2 regions of the Paenibacillus sp. plas6 genome follow, and region 2 is predicted to be linked to the other one. Evidence: predicted binding sites of a transcription regulator. Region 2 holds the regulator's gene; the other holds the start of a gene.
The links. Region 2 encodes LexA, which represses DNA repair genes until DNA is damaged. Its sites were predicted from a motif close to CGAACATATGTTCG; they were not measured.
Positions count from the first base shown of each region.

Region 1: recA (recombinase RecA) is a predicted target of LexA. The motif match lies at 13,073-13,086, and genes of this name have one in related genera.

Region 1 covers NZ_CM170151.1:4,201,606-4,216,977, forward strand. Annotated here, with positions in the region: gene AC2TDL_RS18630 (ClpP family protease) at 139-864, shown strand; gene AC2TDL_RS18635 (YlzJ-like family protein) at 849-1,064, shown strand; gene AC2TDL_RS18640 (DNA translocase FtsK) at 1,188-3,902, shown strand; gene sleB (spore cortex-lytic enzyme) at 4,001-4,765, shown strand; gene yfmF (EF-P 5-aminopentanol modification-associated protein YfmF) at 4,880-6,154, shown strand; gene yfmH (EF-P 5-aminopentanol modification-associated protein YfmH) at 6,157-7,446, shown strand; gene ymfI (elongation factor P 5-aminopentanone reductase) at 7,446-8,195, shown strand; gene AC2TDL_RS18665 (DUF3243 family protein) at 8,302-8,553, shown strand; gene AC2TDL_RS18670 (DUF3388 domain-containing protein) at 8,735-9,499, shown strand; gene AC2TDL_RS18675 (RodZ domain-containing protein) at 9,518-10,384, shown strand; gene AC2TDL_RS18680 (YajQ family cyclic di-GMP-binding protein) at 10,435-10,923, shown strand; gene pgsA (CDP-diacylglycerol--glycerol-3-phosphate 3-phosphatidyltransferase) at 11,007-11,582, shown strand; gene AC2TDL_RS18690 (competence/damage-inducible protein A) at 11,654-12,922, shown strand; gene recA (recombinase RecA) at 13,156-14,199, shown strand; gene AC2TDL_RS18700 (regulatory protein RecX) at 14,492-15,154, shown strand; gene rny (ribonuclease Y) at 15,359-15,372, shown strand, end outside.
Region 2 covers NZ_CM170151.1:4,428,791-4,444,162, reverse strand. Annotated here, with positions in the region: gene AC2TDL_RS19745 (DUF402 domain-containing protein) at 1-24, opposite strand, end outside; gene AC2TDL_RS19740 (glycosyltransferase) at 604-2,571, shown strand; gene AC2TDL_RS19735 (class I SAM-dependent methyltransferase) at 2,610-3,302, shown strand; gene AC2TDL_RS19730 (glycosyltransferase family 2 protein) at 3,359-4,228, shown strand; gene AC2TDL_RS19725 (glycosyltransferase) at 4,249-4,941, shown strand; gene AC2TDL_RS19720 (alpha-helical endospore appendage domain-containing protein) at 5,118-5,438, shown strand; gene AC2TDL_RS19715 (hypothetical protein) at 5,428-6,153, shown strand; gene AC2TDL_RS19710 (alpha-helical endospore appendage domain-containing protein) at 6,305-7,078, shown strand; gene AC2TDL_RS19705 (acetylxylan esterase) at 7,311-8,270, shown strand; gene AC2TDL_RS19700 (AAA family ATPase) at 8,467-9,024, shown strand; gene AC2TDL_RS19695 (excalibur calcium-binding domain-containing protein) at 9,109-9,324, opposite strand; partial or broken gene AC2TDL_RS19690 (NucA/NucB deoxyribonuclease domain-containing protein) at 9,322-9,702, opposite strand; gene lexA (transcriptional repressor LexA) at 9,985-10,620, opposite strand; gene AC2TDL_RS19680 (LysM peptidoglycan-binding domain-containing protein) at 10,786-11,154, shown strand; gene AC2TDL_RS19675 (DUF896 domain-containing protein) at 11,350-11,550, shown strand; gene AC2TDL_RS19670 (hypothetical protein) at 11,598-12,116, shown strand; gene AC2TDL_RS19665 (HAD family hydrolase) at 12,154-12,927, shown strand; gene AC2TDL_RS19660 (hypothetical protein) at 12,998-13,588, opposite strand; gene AC2TDL_RS19655 (1,2-dihydroxy-3-keto-5-methylthiopentene dioxygenase) at 13,760-14,299, opposite strand; gene metH (methionine synthase) at 14,504-15,372, shown strand, end outside.

The DNA.
Region 1 (15,372 bases), 230 kb from region 2:
AACTAGCTAATTTTGCTTTTCTAAGCAGAATATAGCTAGTTTTTTTATGCTCTTTTTATATTGGGATAAAAAAAGCAATGTCAACCATACTAATGACATAATTCCATGAAAAGGAGCGTACATTGAGATATGCTGAAAATGAATGAAGAGCCAGCTAAAGAGACTGAAAATAAGCCAACAATGGAAGGAGCAGTTCAAGCGATTCAGCAATTAGGAGTGACCAATGTCCCTGCTACGCAAGAGAGTAATATTCACTGTATAACGATTGTTGGGCAAATTGAAGGGCATCTTATTTTACCGCCGCAAAATAAAACTACAAAATATGAGCATATTATTCCTCAGCTAGTTGCTGCAGAGCAAAATAATAAAATTGAAGGAATTCTTATTATTTTAAATACGGTTGGCGGAGATGTTGAGGCAGGACTTGCAATTGCAGAAATGATTGCATCGTTATCTAAGCCGGTGGTTACCCTAGTTTTGGGTGGCGGTCATTCCATTGGTGTGCCGATTGCAGTTGCGGGCGATACTTCCTTTATCGCCGAAACGGCTACAATGACGGTTCATCCGATTCGAATGAATGGACTTGTTATTGGTGTACCGCAATCTTTTGAATATTTGGAAAAGATGCAGGAGCGAGTAACCCGATTTGTAATTGCTCACTCCAATGTGTCGGAAGAAAAATTTAAGTCTTTAATGTTAAAGACTGGAGAGTTAACACGTGATATTGGCACGACCGTAATTGGCGCTGAGGCGGTTTCTTATGGATTGATTGATAAAGTAGGTGGAATTGCTGATGCCTTAAAAGAATTAAAAACATTAATCGCCAAGACGAAAGGAGAGGGTGAGGAGTGCTTTATTCAGTAATGCCAACCGAAGTCGTTTTTCGTGAGTCTACTCCACCTGAACATATTGTTGACTATGTTTATAAAGGATTGCTTATGGAGGTAAAACCACTTACAACAGGGCAAGCGATGATCGTTCGTTTAATCAATCCGCCGCTTGACTGCTACCTTGATCCAAAGCTTGCTCCTGGTGCTCTTATTCCATTTCAACCGAAATCATAACAAAAAAGCGGTCGATTTCACTTGGAAAATAAGTGAGTGGGATCGACCACTTCTGTTTTTCGCTCCGCTCCTTCATAGCTCATGCCTACAGCATGTGTTATAATTAATGAAGGGGTGAAAAATTTGGCAAAGAAACGAAGAAAAAAACGTTCGATTGGCGCACAATTGAAATATGAAGTATACGGTATTTTAATTATTACAATTTCAATGATTGCCCTCTCAGGTGAAGCAGCAGTTGGACGTGCTTTATCTAGATTATTTGGAGTTATTCTTGGTAAATTTTATTTTGTATTAGCAATTACCGGTATTGCGGTTGGTCTTTCAGTAATGATTAAACGGGCTTGGCCAAAAGGTTGGTCGCAGCGAAGAACTGGGATAGTAATTGCAGTATTAGCATTAACATTGAGCAGTTCAATTTCACATATTAATTCACGCTATTTAGGTTTAGATGATGCAGCAGTAACCGGGCGAATGATTTTTCAAACGCTTGACCAAGAGTTGCGCAGCCAGTTATTTGCAAAAGAGCTTGCACCTGAGCAATCTATTCGCGACCTCTCGATTAGCGGTGGATATGTCGGGGCAATTCAATACTCGCTATTATACATGCTATTTGGCTTTTACGGCGCATTAGTCTTAAATATCGTGCAATATTTAATTGGATTTATGCTTATTACAGGCAGGTCCTATGTTGAAATGCTGCGCTTTGTCAATGGGAAAGTACGACGCATTGTCAAACTAATTGCTGCAAAATTAAAATTACAGCAGGAGAGAAGAAGAGCAATAGCGAAAGCACAGCATATCCAGCCGTTAGATGACAGCGAAGTAATTGATGATGAGGACGATTATGATACATCAACAGTTGCGAAGCAGTCTAAAAAGTCATGGTTCTTTAATTTTAATCCATCAGCAAAAGAGCAGCATGATGACTGGGAGCTAAATGATGGACAAGATAGTTATGAGGAAGCAAATGTACTAGAAGGTTATACATATCAACCAAATGAACAAAATGAAGACGAGCAAGAAGGTTCTCCAACCATTCATGTTCGAGTAAAGACTCATCATGAGGCGAAAGAGCCGTTAGATGATTCTTATCATGCTTCCGATGACATAAATGATGAGAACGAATTCGTGAATGATATAGATGCCGAGATTTCTACAACGTCCAGCTATGATGAGTCTTATGACAGCTTCATGGATCAAGATGAAGAGAAGCAGTTAGATGTTGATAGCGATAAGCATAAAATCGCTGCATTTGCTGATCAATTAATAAAGGAGCAGGCTGGCGAGCAGAAGTCTGCTGAAACAGAAGACGAGTTTGATTATCCTGAAGGACAAGCGATTACTTCAGATGCATTAATTACTGAAGCTAATCTTCATGAGGAATCAGGTCATGTACATGCTCCACTGGCTCCACAGCCAGTTCCGTATGAGCTGCCTCCGTTCTCTTTGCTGCATCCACCTAAGCAGCAAAGCAAGATGACAGATGGTCATGAAATGTTTGATGCTCGTCGCAAGCTAGAGGCGACATTAGAGAGCTTTGGCGTTCGAGCAAAGGTACTGGACGTAGTACGCGGGCCTGCTGTTACACGCTATGAAGTACAGCCAGCTACTGGTGTAAAGGTTAGTCGTATTGTCAGTCTAACCGATGATATTGCGCTTGCATTAGCAGCGAAAGATGTGCGTATGGAAGCACCGATTCCTGGTAAATCTGCTATCGGGATTGAGGTGCCAAATAGCGAAATATCTGTTGTTACAATGCGAGAGGTTATGGAAACTCCTGTATTTATGAATGCTCAATCCAAGCTTTCCATTGCTTTTGGTCGTGATATATCAGGTCAAACCATCGTTGGCAATTTGGCAAAAATGCCGCACTTATTGGTTGCAGGGGCAACGGGTTCAGGTAAATCGGTATGCATTAACGGAATTATTGCAAGCATTTTGTATAAAGCAAAGCCTGATGAAGTTAAATTTTTAATGATTGACCCTAAAATGGTTGAATTGAATGTCTATAATGGAATTCCGCATTTGATTGCACCCGTTGTGACAAATCCTAAGCGAGCAGCGCTAGCTTTGAAAAAGATCGTTGTTGAAATGGAAAAACGTTACGAGTTATTTTCTAAGTCTGGCACTCGTAATATCGAAGGCTATAACAATCTAATGAAAGATGAACCAAGCAACTTGCTGCCATATATCGTCGTCATTGTTGATGAGCTTGCAGATTTAATGATGGTAGCTTCCAATGAGGTCGAGGATTCAATTGCGCGACTGGCACAAATGGCTCGTGCAGCAGGTATTCATCTGATTATTGCAACACAACGACCATCAGTTGATGTTATTACAGGTGTAATTAAAGCAAATATTCCTTCACGTATTGCGTTTGGGGTTTCCTCCCAAGTTGACTCTCGTACGATTTTGGATTCGGCTGGTGCAGAAAAGCTGCTAGGTCGAGGCGATATGCTCTTTTTACCAATGGGTATGAACAAGCCAATACGTGTTCAGGGAGCTTTCTTGTCTGATGATGAGGTAGAAGCGCTTGTTAGCTTCGTGCGTGCACAAGGTGAAGCAAAATATAACGAAGAGCTTGTTCCAGAACTTGACGAGGAAAGTGAAGACAGCTCAGTCGATGATATGGATGAATTGTTTGATGAAGCAGCGCGTATTGTGATGGAAGGCAATCAAGCCTCAGTTTCTTTATTGCAACGTCGTTTACGCATTGGATATACACGGGCAGCACGCTTAATTGATCAACTTGAAGCTAAGGGCATCGTTGGTCCATATGAGGGAAGCAAGCCAAGAGCTGTACTTGTGACAATGGATCAATGGAATGCCAAAGGATAAATTGTTACATTGAAGTATATTATTAGGCGCCTTATCTCATACTATTTTCATGTCACTAGCTGACTATGAAAATGCATCAAGAGAAAGGCGTACTGAATATGAAATTTCGTAAACTGATAGTGTTCAGCATCGTAACCCTATTATTTACTTGTCTTGTCCTTGTTAATTACACTAGGGGGCCGCTCGTTGAACCTACCTTTAGCTCTGCAACATTGAAATATGGCTCGTCTGGATCTGATGTCTCTGAACTACAGGGCAGACTAAAATATTTAGGTTATTATGATGGAGAAATCGATGGTCAATTCGGCTCCAGAACAAAAAATGCTGTTACATGGTTTCAATGGGAATTCGGATTGAAGTCTGATGGAGTAGTCGGTTCAGCGACAAAAAATAAGCTTGTTAATGCAACGAAAAATTGGAGTCCGTCGATGCACGCAGAGGCTGGTTCTGGAAAAGGTTCTAGCGGCTCCAGCTCAAATTCCTCGATGCAATCCAATTTATTAGGGTTTACGGAAAATGATTTAAATTTAATGGCGAATGCAGTCTATGGTGAAGCGCGAGGAGAGCCTTATGAAGGGCAGGTTGCAGTAGCGGCGGTAATTCTTAATCGCGTTAAACATCCCGATTTTCCTAATACCGTATACGGCGTCATCTTTCAGCCACGTGCATTTACTGCAGTGGATGATGGCCAAATATATTTGACACCAAACGAGACTGCGAAAAAAGCAGTGCGGGATGCGATTAATGGCTGGGACCCAACCTATGGCTGTATTTACTATTTCAATCCTAATACAGCGACAAGTGCTTGGATTTGGACAAGACAACAAGTCTTAACAATTGGTAAGCATATATTTTGTAAGTAGGATGTAGTAAGAAGGGAGAAGAAGCAATCATTGGGGAAACGTCTAATGGTTGCTTCTTCCATTTGTAATACGTTAGAATAAAGAACAGGCAAGAACGAAAGGAGTCCTGATCATATGGATTTTCAGGTAGGAAGATTTAAATCATTAAATATTCATGTTTTGCCAACAAATCGTTTTAAAACCTATTCCATCACGTTATTTGCTGGTACTCCACTTAAAGAAGAAACGGTAACAACGACAGCACTTATTCCATATGTCTTGCGTCGTGGAACAGCTCGTTTTCCAGAAAGTATTCAGCTTAGAGAACAGCTTGATAATATGTATGGAGCGGGCTTTGGATTTTCAACAGTAAAACGTGGCAATACACAATTTGTCCAAATGAAAATGGATGTTATCAATGATCGCTTTGTTAATAGCGAGCAGTCATTGTTAAAAGAAGCTCTAGCTTATTTAGGGGATGTGTTAACGAATCCGTTGCTTGAAAATGGAAGCTTTCGCGAGGCGTATGTAGAAGCGGAAAAAAGTACATTGCAGAAGCAGCTTGAATCGATTATTAATGATAAAATTCAATATGCAGCAGAGCGCTGTATTCAAGAAATGTGTGCAAATGAACCTTACCGCTTAAATGCCTCAGGACGAATCGAAGATCTTCCGCAAGTTACTTCTAACCATCTTTATGCTCGCTATAAGCAATGGCTAGAGGAAGCGAAGTTTGACCTTTATGTTGTTGGAGATACTACGTTAGAAGAAGTCATTCAATTTGTAGAGAGCTCCTTTCAGTTGCCCGATACAACAGCAAGTATTCCTTATGCCTCAGTTGAGTCGCACAGCCGTGTGGAAGCAGTTAAAACGGTTGTCGATCGCTTAGATGTGAATCAAGGGAAGTTAAATCTAGGTTTGCGGATTAATACGCTATATGCTGATGAAGATTATCCGAAAGCATTGGTATATAATGGAATACTTGGTGCATATCCTCATTCTAAACTGTTTGTCAACGTGCGTGAAAAGGCAAGTCTTGCATACTATTGTGCTTCACGCTACGATGCCCATAAAGGAATTTTGACAATTCAGTCTGGTATAGAATTTGCCAATTATGAGAAGGCGCTAGATATAATTCAGGAGCAACTTGAGCATATGAGACAAGGTAAGATTAGCGATGAGGAATTAGATCAAACAAAAGCAATGCTTACTAATGCTATGCGTGAAATTTTGGATAGTGCGAATGATATAGCTGGCTTTGATTTCAATAAGCAGTTTTCAGGTGTTGATCGCTCGGTAGAATCGGTAATCCAACAAATTGCAGCAGTTACAAAAGAAGATGTTCAGCAGATTGCTTCAGGTGTTGAGTTAGATACGATTTACTTCTTACGCGATCTTCAGGAGGTGTAACTATGAATGTCTTAAATTATCCACAAGTTGAAGAAACCTTGTATCAAGAAGTGCTAGATAATGGATTGGAAATTATCGTATTGCCTAAACCAGGGTTTCAAAAAACATATGCGACGTTTGCCACGAAGTATGGTTCAATTGATAATCATTTTGCTGTTGGCGATGAAGAACCGTTAAAGGTGCCAGATGGTATAGCTCATTTTCTAGAGCATAAAATGTTTGAAGAACCAGACGGTCGTGATGTCTTTGCTACTTTTTCGAAGCAAGGCGCGGCAGCGAATGCCTATACCTCCTTTGATCGTACAGTCTATTTATTTTCCGCAACAGAGCGTATTGAAGAAAATTTAATGACATTAATTGATTTTGTGCAACGTCCTTATTTCACAGAGCAAAACGTTGAAAAAGAAAAAGGCATTATTGCGCAAGAGATTAATATGTATAATGACAATGCCGATTGGCGAGTATATTACGGCTTGTTTGAAGCATTGTATCAAAAGCATCCTATTTCCGTTGATATTGCAGGAACTGTGGAATCGATCTACCAAATTGATAAAGATTTGCTTTACCGCTGCTACAATACATTTTATCATCCTTCAAATATGTTGTTATTTGTTGTTGGCGGTGTGGATGCAGAAAAAATTATTGAGCTTGTTAAGCAAAATCAAGCCCAAAAGAACTTTCCTCCACAAGGAGAAATTCATCGATTTTTTGAGAAAGAACCAAAGGAAATTCGTGAGCAACGAAAGGTTAAACATTTGCCAGTATCTTTGCCTAAATGCATGATCGGGTTTAAAGAGGCAGAAGTAACGAAGCAAGGTGAAGAGCTATTAAAGCATGAAGTGGAAAGTAAACTAATGCTAGATATTTTATTTGGCAGCAGTTCTCCGTTTTATCAATCGTTATATGATCGACAACTAATCTTTGATTCGTTTGGTCATGAATATAACTGCTCTGAGCAATATGCGTTTTCCGTAATTGGCGGAGATACGCCTGATCCCGATGCGCTTATTTCAGCAGTTACTGAGTATTTAAAGAAGACGCTGCAAGACGGAATTGATTCCAAGCGGTTTGAAGCAGTTAAGCGTAAAAAGATCGGAAATTATTTACGTATGCTGAATTCCCCTGAATCTATTGCAACGCAATTTACACGCTACCGTTTCCGTAATTGCGATATGTTTAATGTGCTTAAATTTTATCAGGAGTGCACATTGGATGATGTTCATGCTCGATTGCGTCAACATTTTGACTTTGAGCAAATGGCAGTATCCATTGTCGTTAGTCCAACTAACTAATGGAAAAACCTTTAAATGATATGACGGTGCTGATTACAGGGGGAAGCCGAGGCATAGGAGCTGCAATTGCAAAGCGCTTTGCCAAGGAAGGTTATCGCATCGTAATTCATTATTTGCAAGGACATGAGCAGGCGAATGAAACTGCGCGCGAATGTATTGCATTAGGTGCCGAGGTGCTAACGATTGCTGCAGATTTGGGCAGCCGAGAGCAACTTTTAAGAATGAAGGAAAAGCTTGATAGTTTAGGGATTAAGCCTGACATTGTTGTAAACAATGCAGGTGTCTCCCATTATGGTATGCTTTGTGATGTTACCGAGCAGCAATGGGATCATGTGATGAACATAAATCTTAAAGGGTTGTTTTTATGTACACAGCTCTTTATGCCTCATATGATTCAGCAACGCTATGGTCGGATCATTAATATATCTTCGGTATGGGGGATAACAGGAGCGGCCTGTGAGGTGCTCTATTCAACGACTAAAGGAGGCATTAACGCCTTTACGAAGGCGCTGGCGAAAGAGCTTGCTCCTTCTGGAGTAACCGTAAATGCAGTAGCTCCTGGCGTAGTTGAAACAGATATGATGAGCAGCTTTGATCAGACAGAAAAGGAAGCACTTGCTCAAGAAATTCCGATTGGCCGGTTTGGCTCTACAGAAGAAATTGCCTCACTTGTATATTTTTTAGCTTTGCCAGAATCTTCTTATATTACTGGTCAAGTGATAAGCCCTAATGGCGGATGGTTGACGTAAAAAGTTCCAGTGCTTGCAATTACTGAGTCGAATACTGTTTAGCAGATTGCATAAACTAAGCACGTTGAAATCATTCAACAAATGACTTCATATGGAGGGAAGCTAAATGTCAACCGTACTTGATCAATTTGATTCCTGGAAAAAGTTTTTGAAGGATCGCGTGCAACAAGGGAAAAACCTTGGTTTATCTGAGGAAACGATTTCTAATCTAGCATACGAAATTGGTTCTTTCTTAGATGAACGTGTTGATCCTAAAAATAGTGAGCAAGCAGTTCTCAAAGAATTATGGGATGTTGGTGATGAGAGCGATCGCCATACCATTGCAAAATTGATGGTTAAATTAGCTGAAAAATCATAAAGAGTGAAATAAATGAAAAAAATTTAAACTTGGTTATAGTGCTATGTAAATATGCTGTTTGTGAGAAGCCTCCGCTTGGAGGCTTTTCGCTGATGAATTTGCATTTATTGCAGGAAAGTGTTGAATTTTGTAGAATACATATGTTAAACAGTTTTACATAGTAATTAGGATGGTGACTTCTTTGGAACAAAAGCAGTGGTACATGGAGTACAAAATTCATAAAAACAGACCGGGCTTGTTAGGGGATGTTGCATCTTTGCTAGGGATGCTTGAAGTAAATATCGTTACAATTAACGGTGTCGATAATCATACGCGTGGCTTACTCCTGCAGACGGATGATGATGAGAAAATAGAATTATTGGGTAAGCTATTAAAAAAAGTTGATGATATTACCGTCAACAAGCTGAGAACTCCAACCATTGTTGATATATTAGCAGTAAGACATGGACGTTATATTGAACGTGATTCTGATGACCGCAAAACCTTTCGCTTTACACGCAATGAGCTGGGGATTTTAGTTGATTTTCTTGGCGAGGTATTTAAGCGTGAGGGCAATTATGTTATTGGATTACGCGGTATGCCGCGCGTCGGTAAAACAGAATCCATTATTGCGGGCAGTGTTTGCTCGAATAAAAGATGGACATTTGTTTCTTCTACATTGCTAAGACAAACGGTGCGTTCCCAGCTTTCCGAGCAGGAGATGGATCCTAACAATATTTTTATTATTGATGGCATTGTTAGTACGATTCGTTCGAATGAACGTCATCATGCATTAATTCAAGAAATTATGGAGATGCCGTCAACTAAAGTAATCGAGCATCCAGACATTTTTGTACGTGATTCCAACTACGATTACAGTCATTTTGATATTATCGTGGAGCTGCGCAATACACCAGATGAAGAGATTACGTATGAGACATTTACTAATTATGGAGAAGATTTTTAGCGAAAAGGAGGTAGTATTGTGTCAGAGTTAGGTGAACTGCTAAGAAAAGCTCGAGAGGAAAAAGGCTTTTCTTTAGACGATGTTCAGGAACAAACAAAAATTAGAAAGCGATACTTGGAAGCATTAGAAGCAGGCGATTATGATGTCCTGCCAGGCAAGTTTTATATACGTGCATTTATAAAAAATTATGCAGAATTCGTTGGATTAGATGCCGATGAGGTGTTAAAGCATTATAATGTGGAGACTCCAGAGCCAGAAATGCCAGTTAACGAAGCGATTCCATCGCGCAAACCGCGTCGTATGCGTTCTGCTAAATCAGAACGCTTCGGTAAAGTATTATTCAATATTTTACTATGGGGATTTTTAGTGCTTGTATTGTTTGTCATTTGGTATTATCAAGTGAGAAATGATGGGAAGCCTGCGAATGAAGTAGACCCTACGCAAATCACTGATAACAGTGATTTCAAACCTACACCAACGCCAACTGCAACGGACCAAGCAGCGGCAACATCAACACCGACTCCAACACCAACGCCAACTCCGGAGGCTGTTACTATCACATCTGTGAAAGTGAGCGGCAAGGAGGAAACATTTGATGTTACTCCCAAGAAGGAAAGCTATGAGCTTGTTATTACAAGCAGCGGTGCAGCAAGCTGGTTAGAAGTTTATGAAAATGGTAAAAATGGAAACAAGCTTTATTATGGAAATATCCAAGACGGAACGACTGAGCGTTTTACCGTTTCAGGTGATGTCTATTTGAATTTAGGCAGACCAGGAAATATTGAAGTGACACTTGATGGAGTATTAGTCGAAGATGGCGACAATAACAAAGGCTCCAAACGCATTTTACTGCAAATGAAGGGTGCTGAAACGACAGCAGAATAGCTGTCGTTTTCTTTAAGTCAAAGATAGCTGTTAAGAAAGGAGAATGTTTTATGAGTGATTATTCATTTGATATTGTGTCTAAGGTGGATCTGCAGGAGTTAAATAATGCTGTTACACAAACAGAACGTGAAATCGGCACACGCTTCGACTTTAAAGGAAGCAAAACGGAAATCACCCTTGATAAAGACGAAATCACCATTCTTGCTGATGATGACTATAAGCTTAAAGCAGTAATTGATATTTTAATTGGGAAAATGGTTAAGCGTAATGTTCCTACGAAAAATTTAGATTATGGCAAAATTGAACCAGCCTCGGGAGGAGCGGTTCGCCAAAAAGTAAAAATTCGTCAAGGCATTGAGCAGGATATAGCGAAAAAAATTAACAGTTTAATTAAGGACTCAAAATTAAAAGTGAAAAGCCAAATTCAAGGCGATCAAATTCGTGTTTCTGGTAAAAGCAAGGATGATTTGCAGGCGGTTATCGCTATGCTGCGCAATGCAAAGATTGAGCTAGATTTGCAATTCATCAATTTTAGATAGATAATAAGATTATTGATATGTTATGAAGGCGAAAGGGTCTTAGTTCAGACATCGTTTGTTTGAACAGTAATGGGGGGAAAACGTTGAATTTAGCTAACAAAATAACGATAGCTAGAATATTTTTAGTGCCAGTCATTTTATTTTTTCTGCTTGTCAATTTTGATTTAGGTGCACTGAAAGTTGCTGATGTTCATATCTCGTACAATCAAATTGTTGCTGTTTTAATCTTTATTGTTGCGGCAAGCACGGACGGATTAGATGGATACATAGCTAGAAAAAATAAATTGGTGACGAATCTAGGAAAATTACTAGATCCGCTTGCTGATAAACTGTTGGTTGCTTCCGTTCTTATCGCTTTAGTTGAAATGGACAAGCTAAGTGCGCTTGTTGCAATTGTTATTATTTCACGTGAGTTTGCAGTTACCGGCTTACGGCAAATTGCTTTGTTAGAAGGTAAGGTCGTTGCTGCAAGTAAATGGGGCAAATGGAAAACAGCTATTCAAATTACGATGATTATTGCCATATTACTCAATAACTTCCCATTTGAGCTTATTGATTTCCCATTTGATATCATTTGCGCTTGGGTTGCAGCGCTTATTACAGTGTACTCAGGTATTGATTACTTTGTAAAAAATAAATCATTAATTCCGATTGAATAATATAATGCACTCTCTTGTTATTTTCAGGGGAGTGCATTATTTGGTCTGAACGAAAATTGAGAGGTGCATTTATGAAAGCAGAAATTATTGCAGTAGGAACTGAAATGCTATTAGGTCAAATTGTAAATTCTAATGCACGAGACATTTCATTAAAGTTAGCAGAGCTTGGCATTGATGTATATTTTCAAACGGTTGTTGGAGATAATGCTGCTCGTATTGAGCAAGCGATTAACATCGCTAGAGGACGAGCTAATCTGTTAATTTTTACTGGCGGACTCGGACCGACACAGGATGATTTAACGAAAGATGTACTAGCATCTTATTTAGGCCGCAAACTAGAAATAGATCAGCCAGCTTTGCTGAAAATAAAGGCCTTGTTTGAAGGTCGTGGAATTGAAATGGTAGAAAGTAATATCCGTCAAGCACATACGATTGAAGGTGCGGTGACGTTACCTAATGAAGCAGGGCTTGCCGTAGGTAATGCACTAGTTGAGGATGGCACGTATTATGTGTTGCTTCCTGGACCGCCTAAAGAAATGAATACGATGCTTAATGGACCGGCTGTAGCCTGGCTGCGTGAGGTTATGCGGGGAGAGCAGCAGCCTCTCTACTCCAAGCTACTGAAATTTGCTGGAATCGGTGAATCCAATTTGGAGGCAAAGCTGCTTCCATTAATTGATGGTCAAACTGATCCAACACTTGCTCCATATGCCAAGGAGGGTGAGGTTACAGTTCGTGTCTCTACAAAGGCAAGCAGTGAGGATGAAGCAAATATTAAACTGCAGGCAACGATCGAGCAGGTTAAAGCGATAGTTGGCGATTATTTATATGCAGTTGAGGACATTCCAATTGAGCGACAAATCGTTCGTATGCTGCAAAGTAAAAATTATACACTTGCTTCTGCAGAAAGCTGCAGTGGTGGCTTATTTGCCGAACTGATTACTAAAGTTCCTACTGGTTCTTCATGCTTTGTCGGCGGAGTAGTTACTTATACGAATGAGATGAAGCATAAGCTGCTTAACATTCCTATGTCGCAGTTAGAAGGGGAACATGCGCCAGGAGCGATTAGCAGCTCTACAGCCCAGCTTATGGCGGAAAAGGTACGTGAGCTGCTTGACTCTACTTTTGGCGTTTCTATTACTGGTGTAGCAGGTCCAAGCACAAGTGAAGGTAAACCTGTCGGTCAAGTGTTTATTGGTATTGCTGAAAAAGGAAAAGAAACGAAAGTATTTGAGTTAAAACTTACTGGTGATCGAGCATCAATTCAGCTTAAAGCGGTGAAAAATTTACAGTTCCGCTTATGGCAAGCACTTAAAGAACATGTAGATTTATTAAATTAACTAGAATTGGAAAAAAATCACTTCATATCTTGTAGAGAAAGCTGGATTTCGATACAATATAATTATTCATGGAAGAACCGTGACGGAACGCTGTTTTGTCGCGGTTTCTCTTTTTTAAATGCAAAGAGATGCATCGCGACACAAAAAATACGAATGTGTGTTCGAAAAAACTATTGGCAAGAAGGGATAAGTAAGGTATTATACTAATATAAACATTGAAGGATGTGAATTTCGTGAGTGATCGTCGTGCAGCGCTTGACAATGCGCTTCGTCAAATTGAAAAGCAATTTGGTAAAGGCTCAATTATGAGATTAGGTGAATCTACACATATGCAAGTAGAAACCGTTTCTAGCGGTTCCCTTGCTCTTGATATTGCATTAGGAATTGGTGGTTATCCACGAGGTCGTATTATTGAAGTATATGGACCAGAATCTTCTGGTAAAACAACAGTTGCTTTGCATGCTATAGCTGAGGTTCAACGTGCTGGTGGACAAGCTGCTTTTATTGATGCAGAGCATGCGCTAGATCCGCTATATGCCAGCAAACTGGGCGTTAATATTGACGAGCTGTTGCTGTCCCAACCTGATACAGGGGAGCAAGCGCTAGAAATCGCTGAAGCACTTGTACGCAGCGGTGCTGTTGATATCGTTGTTATTGACTCTGTTGCTGCTCTTGTACCGAAGGCAGAAATTGAAGGGGATATGGGCGATTCTCATGTCGGCTTACAAGCACGCCTAATGTCACAAGCGCTGCGTAAGCTTTCAGGTGCGATTTCAAAATCAAAAACAATTGCCATTTTTATTAACCAGCTTCGTGAAAAAGTTGGCGTTATGTTCGGAAATCCAGAAACAACGCCTGGTGGTCGTGCGTTAAAGTTCTACTCCAGCGTTCGTTTAGATGTTCGCCGTGTTGAAACTTTAAAGCAAGGCAATGAAATGGTTGGTAACCGTACTCGTATTAAAGTAGTTAAAAATAAAATGGCTCCTCCATTTAAGCAAGCTGAAATCGATATTATGTACGGAGAAGGTATTTCCAAAGAGGGCAGCATTATCGATATTGGTGTTGAAATGGATATCGTTCAAAAGAGTGGAGCATGGTTCTCGTACAATGGTGAGCGTTTAGGTCAAGGCCGTGAAAATGCTAAGCAATTCTTAAAAGAGCATCCTGAAATTGCTCAAACCATTGAAAGTCAAATTCGTGAATCTTCAGATCTTACTGCTGCTCTTCCTGCTAGCTTTGCTGAGGAAGAAGAGGATGAGCTAGACGAACTATTTTAAGCAGCGTTTCTAACTAAATTCATTAAGGATTAGACTATTCTAGCTGCAATATAGCACTCCGAGCAAAGGAATAAACGTCTGGAAAACGGGAGAGATCTGCCCTCAAAGCCTGTTGCAGTCACAGAAATTAATAAATGCAACAGGCTTTAAAAAGCGGAAGAAAGAGGATTATTCCGGAACTATTCTGGAGCGTTATTAAGCTGTTCAGCTTGTCAGTTTCTCGCTGACATCCTGAACAGCTTCTTCATTATAACGAGGTAATTTGCTGAAAATGAGGTGAGCAAGCAATACGATGAAACAAGCAGAAGGACTAATTACATCTGTTAAAGTAAGCAGCAAGCAAGCGAAAATTTATCGCATTACAATCGATATTTTGCCTGAACCATTAGAGGTGCATGAGGATATTTTTATTTCTTATCAGTTGGTAAAAGGTAAGAGTTTAACTTCTTCTCTAATTGACGAAATTATAGATGAGAACGCAAATTATCTTGCGTACATTAAAGCAATTCGTTACTTAGCTGCCAAGGCGCGCAGCAGTCAGCAGCTTGCCCTTTATTTAAGAAGACAGCAATTTAGCGAACAGCACATCTCGAACGCACTATCTCGCTTAACAAGTGAAGGATATATGAACGATAAAGAATATGCAATGCAATATGTGAATGCGCGAATGGGCAAACAGGGAAAAGGCAAATTGCGAATCGCAATGGAGCTTAAAGGGAAAGGGATTTCAAGTTCAATTATAGAGCAAGCACTGGCAAAGGTGGACGAAGAAGCTGAGCTTGCAGGGGCTTACAAGGCTGCGCAAAAAAAACTGTACAGTCTGCAAGGAACAGAAGTAGAAATTCGTCGAAAACTGATGCAATTTCTTGTACGTCGTGGATATTCACGAGCAATTAGCCGAGAAGTTATGAAAATGCTAGAAAATGATGCAAAAAAGAGAGCAGACGAGGGATAATTCGGGAATTGCTTGACAATTGATTTTCCGAAAAGATAAAATGAAGGAGTATTCCTAAAATTTTTGTATCAATTTTACTTCCAAAAATTGATGCGAAATGTTTGTTTTTCGTCTAATGGCGTAATTAATGCGGTGTGGAAACCGGTTAAAACCAAACAACATCTCAGGGCTCGACCCTGGGTATGCAACAAGGAGGTGAACAAGATGGAACATATAAT
Region 2 (15,372 bases):
CAAATTTAAACACAACCTTTGTATATTGAATTTATCCTATTATCCTAAACATACTCTTGTACTGATTAAGAAACGATATGAATCAAATTATATTCTTTTGAGGAATGGCGATTGCTAATCTCTTATTATTTCTTTTAGCCTAATTTGAGTTAGTTTTGCTTGGAAGTGCTGCTTTTTGAACTTTTACTCTGAATAGCACTTACTTTATATAAAATGAATAAGAGTATCAAATAATCCAAATCAATGGATCATTTCGCTTTCAAAAAACCTCTTTGCCAATTTTCTTTTGCTACTATAACATGCTCGCTCGCGAAGAATGGAGACTAGCAGCATGCCTAAAGTTTCCTCTTTAATCATCTAAGTTGTATCCACCCAATCGTTACATAAAATCTTCTCTTTGTAAAATCTTAATGCTCTTTTTCCTCTCAGAAAGCACGTATATGAAAAATACCCAACGTTCGGTTGATCTGTTTTTTCTCGACAGCTTGTCAAACTTACATAAAACGATGTCGAACCTCATATGTTGAAATAACTGCAATTTTAGCTAGGGTAAGCAGCAATTTTTTTATCGTGGCATTAACCGTATGAAAGGAGTACAACTTGATGCTACGCATATTAGTTGCTAGTTCAATTAATGAGAGGCCAGAGATACTTCACTGTTTTTTACATTCCCTTTCATTATTAAAGCTTGGAAAGAATGAGGTATCTTTTTACTTCATAGATGATAACGAAGCGCCAGCATCAAAACAGCTTCTATTATCATTTCAAGCGAGTACACCAAATACACAAATAAAAAGTATGAGTGAATTACTGCAGACTGTATCTAACAGTAACCAATCTAATAATAACCAATCTAACAATGAACAATCTAATCATAGGGAATCAGCCAAACGATTTGTCGGAGTTGAATATAACTGGACGGACGAGAACATTTTTCGATCTGCATTTGCGAAAAATCATTTTATTTCTTATATGCTTGAGCATCAATTTAATACCTTATTTTTAGTCAGTTCAAATATTTTGCTGCATCCTGATACATTGCTTAATTTAATAGCAGCAGATAAAGAAATTATTTCAAGTATTTATTGGTCAAAAAATGAAAATCACCATTTTCAAACTCCTCAAGTATGGATAAGTGAAAAAAACGCCTCGCATAACTATATTCATTTGAAACAGCGGACGATGGAGCAAATTTCTGATGAGCAATTAAGGTTTATGTGTCGGTTAAGGACACCGGGGATTTATGAAGTTGATAGCTTAGATACATGTACGTTAATTAGAAGGTCGGCATTATTAAAAGGAGTTTCATATCACAAATTGCCAAACATTTCATATTGGGATGAATATCGTCATTTTTGTATTCGTGCTGCGGCGTTGGACATTCCATTGTACGTTGATACGCATAAGCCTAGCTTTTATATGTCTCAAGAAACTGATCTAGCTAATGCACAACGATTTTTGAAGGATATTGCAGATGGAAACTCTTCGCATGGAATTAGAATCAGCCTATGTATGATAGTCAAAAATGAGGAGAAGCTTCTTCCGCGCTGTTTATCCTCCGTTAGTGGAGTTGCAGATGAAATCATTATTGTTGACACTGGTTCAACTGATAAAACGAAGGTAATTGCTTTGGAATATGGGGCAAAAGTATATGATTTTGCTTGGTCAAATGATTTTGCAGCAGCACGGAACTATTCATTTAGTTTAGCAACTGAGGATTATATATTGTGGTTAGACGCAGATGATTATATTAGTGACAAGGATCGGTTGATGCTATTTGAATTAAAAGAAAATCTATCTCCTACGGTAGATAGCGTAATCATGAATTATCATCTGGGCTTAAATCGCAATGGTGAACCAACAACAACGGTTAAACGGCATCGTATAGTGAAAAGAAGCTGCGGATTTAAATGGAAAGGTGCAGTTCATGAATACTTAGATGTATTCGGTGAACAGATCGAATTAGAAATTGCTATTTCTCATTTAATAAATAAAGGGGTTTCAGAACGAATACTGAACATTTATCGAGAACGCTTAAAAATGGGAGAGGCATTTACTCCTCGTGATCATTACTATTTTGCCAAGGATTTGCAGGAGCATGCTTTTTATGAAGAAGCTGTGCAGCAATATGAACTTTTTTTGGCGAGCAAGCAAGGCTTGGTTGAAGACAATTTCAATGCCTGTATTGGTTTAGCTGATTGCTATGGACATATGTATGAGCGAGATAAACAGGTGCTTTCATTATTTCGTTCAATGGATTATGTGGGGCCACGCGCAGAGGCTTGCTGTCGATTAGGAGTCATTTATAAGTCCGAGGAAAACTATCGTTTAGCTATATATTGGTTTAACTGCGCCACTAAGCTCGGCGATCCGCCATCAAATGAGGTATATGTAGAACGAGCGTATTGGACTTGGCTTCCTTATTATGAGCTTGCAATTTGCTATGAAAAACTTGGAGATATACCGTCTGCTAAACAATATATAGAGCAAGGGCTAACATTTTCTCCAGAAAATCAAGAACTTCAGAACAAGCTGCGCAATTACGAAGGAATGTTAATCAAACAATTATAGTGATATTTCCCGTCATTTTAGTTTAGGGAGGACAGCAGGTGTTAGTTCGTAATATTGAGAAGGCAATGGCTTTAGCAGAATTAAATGGTTATCAAGAAAAAGATAAGATGTTATGCAAAGCGGCACTCGTTCATTTATTTCGCAAGCTAGAAGAAAATAAAAAAAATCGAGCATTAGTATTAGGCGGGGACTTAGCAGTATTAGTTTTTCATTTTGTGAATCAATTGCGAGCAGTTAATGTAGATGTGACAAATATTGAACATGAGGAGTTGAAATATAATCGTCTAAAAGACCTGTTAGGTTCAGATCGTGACATTCAATTAGTGCTGCAAAATCTAAAAATAATTCCCGACAATGCTTGGGAGCTAATATTTAATGATTGGCAGCATGCTGCAGCTCATTGGGAACATTATGCAGCAGAAATTCCAAATTCGTTGAGTCGTAATTGTACACTGCATAATGCTTTCTATGGAAATATTGCTGAATTCGTAAAGAAGCAAAACCAACCATTTGATGTATTAGTTGTGGACGGTCCGCAAGGTAATGGACGATCGCTGGCATTTCCTTTATTAGCTAACTCTCTAAAAGAGAATGCATGGGTATTGATCGATGATTTTGATTATTATCCATTCCTTGATTATTTAAGCATCATTTACACCTACACTGAACATTATCGTGAAATACGAGGAAAGCAGCACTGGGTGCTACTTCAATTAACTGGAAAGAAATGATGAGTCATTTGGTTTGTAAGTAGCTTATCTGAAATTTTGTTATAGGTGGGAGAACTATGTCCAATAAATCTATCCTTATTGCTAGTCCCATCCAACAAAAACCAGAAGTTCTTGAGAAGTTTTTACTTTTATTGCAGAAATTAGATGATAGTAATCTTGAAATTTCTTTTTTATTCATTGATGACAATACAGAAGCCGAATCAAAAAAGCTGTTGCAACAATTTGCTTATAAATCGTCACGGAAAATGATTATAAACTGGGAAAGCAACAATGAAAGTTATATAAAAGATGAAACAACGCATTATTGGTCAGATACATTAATGGTTAAAGTTGGAAGCATGAAGGATGAAATAATTTCTATCGCATTAAAGTGTAACTATGATGCGTTATTTTTAATTGATTCTGATCTTCTTCTTTATCCGGATACGATAATTAAATTATTTTCAACCGAAAAGGAAATTATTTCAAATGTATTTTGGACAAAATGGAATCCGCAATCGCTCGCTATGCCGCAAGTATGGTTTTCGGACGAATACTGCTATCAAAGCTCTTCAGAGCAGTCAAAGGTGGAGAAGATATTGCTTTCATTGATTAGGTTGCGAGCCCAAGGGATATACGAGGTAGGAGGATTAGGAGCTTGTACATTAATACGAAGAGAAGCTTTGCTAAAGGGGGTTTCATTTAAGAAGATTCGTAATCTGCCATTTTGGGGAGAAGACCGCCATTTTTGTGTGCGTGCAGCAGCTCTTGGCATTCCGCTTTATGTAGACACAAGACAGCCTGCCTATCATATTTATCGTGACTCGGATTTAGAGGGAGCTGCCCATTTTTTAGAAACAGCAGGAAATAACCCACAGCAAATAATAAAAGAAGCAAATGACTGGATTAAAGAGGTGCTGCATTATTATCATGTCATTGATAGATAGAAATGAACAGGTGATCTAATATGAGCAAAATAACACTGACAATGATCGTTCGTAACGAAGCGGGACGTTATTTGCGGGATGTTTTGCAATCTCATCTAGATTATATTGATGAAGCAGTAATTATTGACGATGGAAGTGATGATGAAACTCCTTGGATTATTTGGGAACTGCTTTCTAATATTCCACTTCATTTAATTCGAAATCAACAGTCTAGGTTTCATTCTGAATTTCTCCTTCGCCAGCAGCAATGGAATGCTACTATAGCGACTAAGCCAGAATGGATATTGAATATGGATGCAGATGAACGGTTCGAGTCGGGAGCTGGTCCTTTGCTTCGCGAAATCACCGATTCATCTCCAGTCGATGTCGTTTCATTTCGCTTGTATGATATGTGGAGTGAAACCCACTATCGTGAAGACACGTATTGGAACGCACATCTTCGTCCCGTTCCTTTACTAGTAAGACATAATCCTGAACGGAATAATGCATGGCAAGAGAGCGTTCAACATTGCGGTCGTTTTCCGATAGAAGTATATTCAGAAAAGATGTTATACAATCCATTGCGAGTTCAGCATTTCGGATGGGCGAAAGAGGAGGATAGAATAGCAAAGTTTAAAAGATATAAGCAATTAGATCCCCAAGCAAACTATGGTTTTCTTGAGCAGTACGAGTCTATTTTAGATCCAGCCCCGAACCTAGTTGAATGGAAGTAATCTTTTTCATTTCGTAAATAGGTTAGACTCTCCTTCCCGACATTGTCATATTTCGTTGAAGCCAATCATATCATTAATTAACCTGTCCAAGCTTAAAGAAGGAAAAGGGAATCCAATGAGCTGATAGATATTGTTAGGTGATCTACTTACTATTGCAGCATGAGGGGAGGAGGAATATGTCACTTCCAACTGTTCCAGATATTAATCCATTAATTACGTTAACAAGAGAGGAAGTATACAACCTGCTACTTACATCAATTGCAATGGAGGAAATTGGATTATCTCATATATTAAATGCCGAGGGTGAAAAAATTCAAAAAATCCTTCAGACTGAAGATGCCTGTATCGAACATTATCTTCGTGTAAATCGTTCCGTAGATAAAGTTATGCGAAGCATAATGAAAAATCAAATGTTATTGCTTACTAAATTGGAAGAGCTGCTTGATATGGAGCTGCATAACCAAGCTATTCGGGAAGATGAGTGTTATGATGAATAGCTCTTTTTTTTCTTTAGAAACATGGAAAATAGATAAGGAAAGCTTATCAAGAAAAGAGAGCAGCCTTCTTCTTGAGCAATCATTAGTTGATAATATTACAGCATTTTCAAGTTTAATTACAACCTTTACAGATTACCTGACACGTTTTAGAAAGCAGCAATTAGAGAAAGATCTTAGTTATGATAATGAGATCGAAGTAGATAATGCAACGATTACGTTATTAAATAATTTAAACTGGCTCGGTAGCCTTAATCATATGCTAATCATTTTTAATATTAAGAAGCAAATTATATTACGCTTAATAGAATACAATCAAACCGATTTATTTATTCAGAACTCCACTAAATTAAGAATTCAATGTGAACATTTAGCGATAGCAATTTGTCGTTTATTAAACGACCAATATAAATGGCTGGAGAATATGTATCATTGTTGTGAGCTAAAGCAGAATCAATTGCTTTTTATTTATACATGTCTTGAGCATATTGAACAACTTATTATGAATGTTGATCGGATCACGCTATTTCACACTATCAAGAAAGAACATAAAGTAACGAACATACTTTATCAGGAAATAAAAAAGCTTGAGGAGATTTGGGGAACAACGAAAATATTAGACTTAGAGTCACGTTTTGTAATTTTAGTGCGTTTGCGTCAATTAAGAAGCTGGCTGCTAACAAGACAAAGAACAATAAAGCACGATAAAGGACTATAGAACACTGTAAACTACGAACACTTCATTCTCTTTTTTATCGCTTATAGCTTTGAAATTTATACATATTAAGCAAGTGAGTCAATAAAGCATAATCCGTGGTTCATCACATTTGGAAGCAAGTGATGCATTACGTTAGGACGGGAGGGACGATATGTCTTTACCAAATATCCCTAATATTACACCGGAAATTTCTCTTAATCGTGATGATGTTATCAATTTGCTAATTACTTCGATCGTGATGGAGGAGTTAGGGTTAAGTCATATTATTAATGCAGAGGGAGAAAAGCTTCAGTATGTGCTTGGTCAACTTCCAGGAATGACGCCACCAACATCTCCCACCATTAATGAGATACTTGAAGTAAATGAATCAGTCCGAAAAACACTAAATTCGACAATGAAGAACGAAATGTTTTTGCATTCGAAGCTTGAAAGCATTATTAGTTTATATCGTTTTGGAAGTGCAATAGAAGAGGAAAGAAGTGTGATTACGTCAGCAGTATCAGCTGGTCCCAATAATCCAGTTGTCATTACGACGAATGCCTTTGCTGCTAATACTTCAAATCGCTCTATTGAAATTAATAACGCAGGTTCAGCTATTTCTTTGCCAGACAATAAAGTTTTAAACGGGATAAAAGCAAACGAAGGAAATACTTCATTTATCGTTCCGTTATCAGGGAAGTATCTTATTTCTTATACAGTTAATATTGATTTAATTACAGGAGAATTTATTGCATTGACAATTAATAATACAATCTATACGCCTAGCATGTTAACAAGTATTAGTGGCATGAACTGCTATAGCAGCACAATTATTGTAGCTTTAGAAGTTGATGCGGAATTGTCGCTTAAGTTATTTGGTAATACAAGGGATACAAATTTATATGAAGGTTTAGGTGCATCGCTCTCTATTGTTTTACTTGAATAAAAAAGACGTCTATTTGAGAAAAAAAGAATAGCGAATTTGTTACTTATTTACGAATTTTCAATTTCTCTTAATGATAGATGTTTGAATAATATAAATATAAAGACGGCTGACATCGCGATTTTATTAATGTCAGCTTGTTTTTTTTTTGTTGACAGAAAAAAAACAATGGATCTATGCTTAAAGCACATCATTTAAATTTTTAAGCTCATTAGCATTTAGGAGGAGAAACAAAGTGCCACTAATTGATATGCCACTAGAAGAACTGCTTGTTTATCAAGGAATTAATCCTAAGCCTGAGGATCATGCTGAATACTGGGAACGTGCGTTAGCTGAAATGAAAGCTGTCGATGCTAATGTTGAACTGATTCCAAGTGAGTTTCAGGTTCCATTTGCAAAATGTTATGATTTATATTTCACAGGTGTACGAGGTGCGCGGATTCATGCTAAATACATAAAGCCTAAGCATGTGGCTGAGCCACATCCAGCCGTTGTTCAATTTCACGGATACTATGGACATTCTGGAGACTGGAATGATAAGTTAGGCTACGCTGCTCTAGGTTTTTCAGTATTTTCAATGGATGTTCGCGGTCAAGGAGGAAAATCAGAGGATACTGGTGGGGTAAAAGGGAACACATTAAATGGTCATATTATTCGCGGTTTAGATGATCATCCAGATAACTTATTGTTTAGACATGTTTTCTTGGATACGGCGCAGCTGGCAGGTATCGCTATGAATATGCCAGAGGTTGACCCAGATCGTGTAGGCGCAATGGGTGGATCACAGGGAGGTGCGCTGACACTTGCTTGTGCATCATTAGAGCCTAGAATTAAGCGACTTGCTCCAGTCCATCCGTTTTTAAGTGACTATCGTCGCGTATGGGAAATGGATCTATGTAAGGATGCATATGCAGAGCTTAAGTCATATTTCCGTTATTTTGATCCACAGCATAAACGTGAGGACGAAGTCTTTACAAAGCTAGGTTATATTGACATTCAGTATCTAGTTGAGCGAATTCAAGGAGAGGTATTGATGGCGGTAGGGCTTAGTGATACCGTTTGTCCACCTTCAACTCAATTTGCTGCTTACAACAAAATTAAAGCGCCTAAATCGTTAGAGATTTATCCTGATTTTGCTCATGAACATTATCCTGGCTTTAATGATAAAGTGATGCAATTTTTACTAGGTCTTTAGGGATATTAGCAAGCAACTAAGCAACTATTGGTAACAATATAATAAACTTTCAATATGAATTAAGAGGAACTTGGGCATAAGTTCCTCTTAATTTATTTTATATGGTTAAATATTTATGTAGTGAATTTACAAAATATAATAATATAGGATATTATTGGGGTGTGAGTTGTTATATTATTTGAAATGAGGGAGCGATATGAAGTTTGTATTGGTGTTTGGTCCTCAAGCAGTTGGTAAAATGACGGTTGGCATTGAACTAGCAAAAATCACTGATTTGAAATTATTTCATAACCATATGTCGATTGAACTGTTTCACCCATTTTTCGGATATGGACCTGAAACAATGAGATTAGCCGGTATAGTGAGAAAAGAGTTGTTTGAAGCCTTTGCTAAAAGTAATCAATACGGCTTAATTTTTACCTTTATTTGGGCTTTTGATCTGCAGGAAGATTGGGATTTTGTACAGAAAACTTGCAAAATTTTCGAAGAACAGGGTGGAGAAACGTATTTCGTTGAGTTGGAAGCAGATATGGAGACAAGATTGCAGCGCAACCGAAGTGAATTTCGTCTTGAGCAAAAACCATCGAAACGAAATATTGAAGAATCTGAGGAGGATCTGCGAGCAACGATACAAAATTATCGCATAAACTCATTGCCGGGGGAAATAACAAAAGAAAACTATATTCGCATCAATAATACACTTTTGGAACCTACTGAAGTTGCCCAAATTATTAAGGAGAAATTTCAGTTATAATGGATACGGCTCTATTCCTACCCGAAGAGGTAGTTGAATAGAGCCATTATTTTTTTTGGATAACGAGCTTATTAATATTATTCTCTATAATTCACAGGCAACGCCGTCTCCATCGCGATCTAACTTTTTGCTATAGCCAGGATCTCCTTCAAATAATGGAGTGACCCCTGCCTCATGAGCCTCTGTACAGTTTTTGTAGAGAGGTTCTTCAACTTCAGCTTGCAAATCTTCATCTAACTTTAATTCACTTTTATCTGTGTTAGGGTTAGTTTTTCCAAAAAGACTTTTTGGTTTTGCCACAATAAATAAAATACGTTCGCCATCTTCATAGGCGGAGAGCTGATGACCAATCCAACTTCCGGCACCGCGATTGTCGCTTGAATCAACATATGCAACACTTGCCCCCTCACCGCCTTCTGCACACATTGCCATTGGCCACTCATCTCGATCATAGCCATCTCTAGTGCTAATTCTTTTTAGCGATTGCTTACGTCGTTCAGCTGCACCGTCTCGATCGATTGTGCAAACATCGGAATGTCCATTTTCAATAGCTGAATAAATATGTAATGCTGTTTCAGGATAGCTGTCACTAGGAAATTCTAAAACATAGTCGTAATCATCAGGCTCAGTTTGCTTTGAAGAGACAATATTAGAATGAGTTTTTTCTGTATTTTGCACCTCTGTCAGCAGTTCTTCTGCATCCGTGTCCGTAGCTATCTGATTTTCAGATTGAGTTTTGGTTTGCTGTGGTTCAGCTATAGCTTGTGTTGATGTTAAGTGTGAATTTGATTGCTGACCACAGGCTGAAAGGAATAAGCATAGAGCTAGGACAAAAAACTTTAATGATTTCAATACAGGTTCCTCCCGTAATGATAATTGCGAGGAAATGTCCTCTGAATAGTAATGACCATTATGCCAACTAGCGATAATGGTCATCATTTTTTTATTATATGCTTATTATTAATGCATATCACGGAACAATCCGATGACTTTTCCAAGAATCGTAACATTTTTTAGAATAATTGGTTCCATTGATGAGTTTTCAGGTTGTAGGCGAATATGATCTTTTTCACGATAGAAAGTTTTTACTGTCGCTTCATCATCCTCCGTCATTGCAACTACAATATCCCCATTGTTTGCAGTTTGTTGCTGACGAACAATCACAAGATCACCATTATGAATACCAGCTTCAATCATACTATTACCGACAACAGTTAGAACAAACACATTATGCTCACCAACAAAATGGGAGGATAGCGGGAAGTAATCTTCAATATTTTCAGTAGCGGTAATTGGAATACCAGCTGTAACTTTACCGATAATCGGAATGTGTTTAACAGGAAATGGAATTACGTTGTCGGATGAATCTGTATATTCATCATCATGATCTAATATTTCAATTGCACGTGGTTTAGTAGGGTCACGGCGTATGTATCCTTTCTTTTCCAATCTATCTAGATGACCGTGTACTGTAGAGCTTGATAATAATCCTACAGCTTCAGCAATTTCTCTAACAGCAGGAGGGTATCCTTTTTCTCTTACTTCTTTTTTTATAAAGTTCAATATTTCTAATTGGCGCTTAGAAAGCTTGCTCATATAATCAACTCCCATTATTATTAGGGAAATTATAACATAGAACTCCGGTTCGCACAAACATAAGTTCTTGAGAATATATGTTCTTATTTTTTGGTAGAATCTATTGACAAGAAACATATGTTCGCATATTATAAAAACAGAACAAATGTTTGGGAGTGACATGAGATGACAACTTATAATCCGTATGCATATCAAGGCTATGAGGTCATTAAGACATCGCTAGATCATAAAAAAGGAAATACCAATTCAACACAAATCTATAAATGGATATTTAGTTTATTGGTTATAGTTTTAATAATAACTAGCTTATATTTAATTACTGCTGCTGCCGGCAGTTCTTCGTCACAATTTGCTGTGCTTGATGGTGAATCAGTTGTAACAGTTAGTACTGGTGATACATTATGGAATATTGCAAGTCGACATTATGAGCACAAAGATCTTAACTTTATTGTATTTTTAATAAAGCAACGTAATGGTTTAGAGAGTGATCTGATTAAGCCCGGCGAACAGCTAATTCTGCCCGAGCTTCCTTAATAGGGAATGTATAATAACTAAAAATATTTCTAAGCTTATAAGGCATCAGTAAATGATGTTACTTTATAAGCTTTTTTGCTATAATAAATTTGTTGTGGATTTTTTCAAAGGTTTATCATTGTAATAGGGATGCAAAGTGCAACTCCCGACCGTAGCCGGCAGAAGTTTGTATTGATAAAGAGGGGAGTGGATGAAATGGATATGGATAAAATGGTTGCGCGTATTAATGAGCTAGCGCGCAAAAATAAATCTGTTGGTTTAACGAAGGCAGAGGAAAAAGAGCGTGAAAAATTAAGAGCGCAATATCTCTCTGTGTTTAAAGCCAATTTTAAACAACAGCTTGATAGCATAAAATATGTAGAGGATGAAACTTCAGAAAGTAAACCACTGCATTAATTTCTTAAAGATAAGCAGAAATTAATATAGATAGAGGAGGAGTTTGCTTGTCTCGTTCTTGGGAAAGAAAAGTTAGAAAAAATATGGAACTGGTAAATAAGCAACGGAAAAAAGCTGGGCTCGGGGATGTGCAGCTTAATAAAGCGGCTGGACAAGATAATAAAATCGTGTTCAAAGGGCAAAATATCGTTTTTCCAATTGTACTTATTCTGTTTATTGGGATGTATAACATTTTATTGTTAATGAATCCTGTTTACGAGCTAGATGCAATGTATTGGTTAACAAATGTTGCTTATCTTGTTTTAGCAGCTCTATTTTTTTTCCGAAAGCCTTATCTTGCGATAGGGAAAGATTATATACAGTCACGTCGCATTATGGGGGACAAGCAGCTATTTGCAGTTGCGATTAAAGAGATTAAAGTTCAAGGCGGCTACATTATCATTATTCCGAAAAATGGTAGTAGCTGGGCTTTTAATAAAACATTCAATCGCTTTCCCATTGAGGATATGAAGGTTGAGTTAAAGAAGCTAGCAGAAAAACATAATATTACTTGGACTGAACTATAGCAAATAAAGGAGAGAAACAAGCGTGAAAAAGGCAGTAATGTTTGATCTGGATGATACGCTACTTTGGGATGCTCGTAGTGTAGAGGAAGCATTTCGTGCAACTTGTGAGTACGCTGCGGAAAAAAATAAAAATATTGATCCGTCTTTACTAGAAGCAGCAGTTCGCTCTGAAGCAAGAAAAATATATGAAGCCTTTGAAGCATTCCCATTTACGAAGAAAATTGGAATTAATCCTTTTGAAGGGCTATGGGCACGATTTGCAGAAGGAGAGCAACAAGAATTTCGTCAACTTGAGAAATTTGTACCTGAATATCGTCGTTCTGCATGGGTCAATGGTCTAAAAGTTATCGGGATTGACGATGAGCAGCTTGGGGCAGAGCTTGGTGAAATGTTCCCAGCAGAACGTCGTAAACGCCCGCTTGTTTATGATGAAACGTTTGCTGTGCTGGATAAGCTAAAAGGGAATTATAAACTGCTATTGCTTACAAATGGTTCGCCAGATCTTCAAAGAGAAAAGCTTGCTGGAGTTCCACAGTTAGCACCGTACTTTGATCATATTATCATTTCAGGAGAATTTGGTATTGGTAAACCTGATGTTTCGATCTTCCAGCATGCATTAAGCTTACTTCAAGTAAATGCTGATGAAGTTGTAATGGTTGGCGATAAATTAACTACAGATATTTTAGGGGCAAATACTGCTGGAATACCTTCTGTATGGATTAATCGTCATGGTGTTGATAGAACTGACGAAATCATTCCTACGCATACCATTTCTGATTTGAATCAATTATTTGCAATTATTGAAAAATAACCTTTATTTGATTTAGCATGTTCTTGTCACAAGGGCATGCTTTTTTATTTGAAAGTGGTTAGGTTAACTTTTACTCCTCGTAATCAATTAACTCTAAATAGTTTATATTGTAACCGTCACTTGTTAAATTCCATATTCCAGGAATTTGATATAATTCCCATTCATCATTTTCGTTAAGTTTAAAAATGTACTCCCTGTACCAATTTTTTAAATCCTCATTAGCCTCGGTATACTGTTCCCTGATAGTAAGCAAAGTACTATTAAAAAAATCATGCTCGTAGATATTTTTAGTGATGTATGCTTGAGTAATTGTCACGCCTTTATGAAAAACGGTCGGGTATAGTGAGTATTTCTGTACAAAAAGATCTGAATGTTGAGGTGCATCCATATCATGGATAATTAACATTTCAAGAAGCTGGGAGGCAAGCGTTTCGCCAAACTCTTCTATAAAGGCTGCTTCATAATCTGCAAATTCTTTTTGCGTGACCTTGTCCAGCATTGCAAAATCAAGTATCATTTTTTCTTTCTTTTTTACCATTTCATAAGCGGTGTTGAGATCAAAATCAGTCGTTTCCGATTCAATTAGCTTAATTTCATTCGATGATTGACATGCAGTTAGGAATAACATCACCATTAGTAACACTGCATATAAGCTTCTCATATGAACGAACTCCTAACATAATAAATTAGAGATGACCTGCTAATATATTCAATGAGCCAAGCAAAGAATCCTGTAGTTAGAAATGGGAGCGGATAATTTTTAATATTAAGAAAAAAGCACGAGCTATTAATTAGCCCGTGCTTCGTCATCCATAACTTAATGATGATTACATTATTTTTGGAAAGAAGGGTCATGGTGCGGATGAGCGATCCAGCCTTCTGTTTCGATAAACAAGCGTACTGCAACAATTTTTTTGCTTTCCATTAGTGTGAAGAAGTGAGGTGTATTTTCAGATACAGAAATAACGTCACCTGCTTGAAGCTCTACATCAAAGTAACCAACATCGTCAGTACCTTTAATGACGAAAATACCTTCACCAGCAGTAATAGCGCGGACTTCATCCTCAGTATGTGTATGAACATTTTCGAATTTCGCAAGCAACTCATCTAGGTTAGGAGTTGCTTCAGAAAGCGTAATAATGTCCCATGTGCGATAACCGCGACGCTCGGCAAGGTCACGAATTTCGCTATCAAATGTATCAAGAACTTCTTGTTTTTCCTCATCAGTTAATGTGAATTTTTCGCGTAAATCTTCACGTAGTTTATTAATATTCCAGTGTTCATAAAGAACGCCTTGGCTTGACAAAAATGCGGCTACGTTTTCTTCACCTTTAATACGTTCGTCTGTGTTGCGAATTCTTACCTCTGCCATGTATTATTCCACCTTTTCCAATAGGAATTTAATTGTTATATTATAATTATAAAACAAAAAAGTTGGATTGTCGATTATTATCCTTTCAACTTATGTGAAGTTCTGATAAAATTTGAGATAGTGATTTTGGGAAGGGGTATGAAAGTGTCCAATAATAAGCTGCAAGAACAGCTAGCAAAGCGAATTCTCATTTTAGATGGTGCAATGGGAACAATGATTCAGCAAGCGAATTTGACAGAAGCAGATTTTGGCGGTGCTGAATATGATGGCTGTAATGAAATTCTAGTATTAACTCGTCCAGACTTAATTACAAGTATCCATGAACAATATCTTGAGGCTGGAGCTGACATAATTGAAACGAATACATTCGGTGCTACTAGTGTTGTATTGTCGGAATATAATATACCAGAGAAAGCAAGAGAAATAAACCTGGCTGCTGCTAAATTAGCACGTGCAGCGGCAGACAAATATAGCACTGAGGAGCGTCCGCGTTTTGTTGCAGGTGCACTCGGACCGACAACTAAAACATTGTCAGTAACTGGCGGGGTAACATTTGATGAATTAGTAGAAAGCTATTTTGAACAAACGGTAGCTTTAATTGAAGGTGGAGTAGACGCGATTTTGCTAGAAACTTCACAGGATACATTAAATGTAAAAGCGGGCAGTATCGGAGTTCGTAACGCTTTTGAGGCAACAGGTATCACTCTTCCAATAATGATTTCCGGTACGATTGAGCCAATGGGAACTACGCTTGCTGGTCAAACGATCGAATCGTTCTATATTTCACTAGAGCATTTAAATCCAATCTCTATTGGTTTAAACTGTGCGACTGGTCCAGAGTTTATGCGTGACCATATTCGCTCATTGAGCAATATTGCTCGCACGAAGATTTCATGCTATCCAAATGCAGGATTGCCTGATGAAAATGGGCACTATCATGAGACACCTGAGTCTTTAGCTCGAAAATTAGAGGATTTTGCTGCAAATGGTTGGCTTAACATTGCTGGCGGCTGCTGCGGTACAACACCGGCTCATATCAAAGCAATTGCTGAGACAATGGCGAAATACCAGCC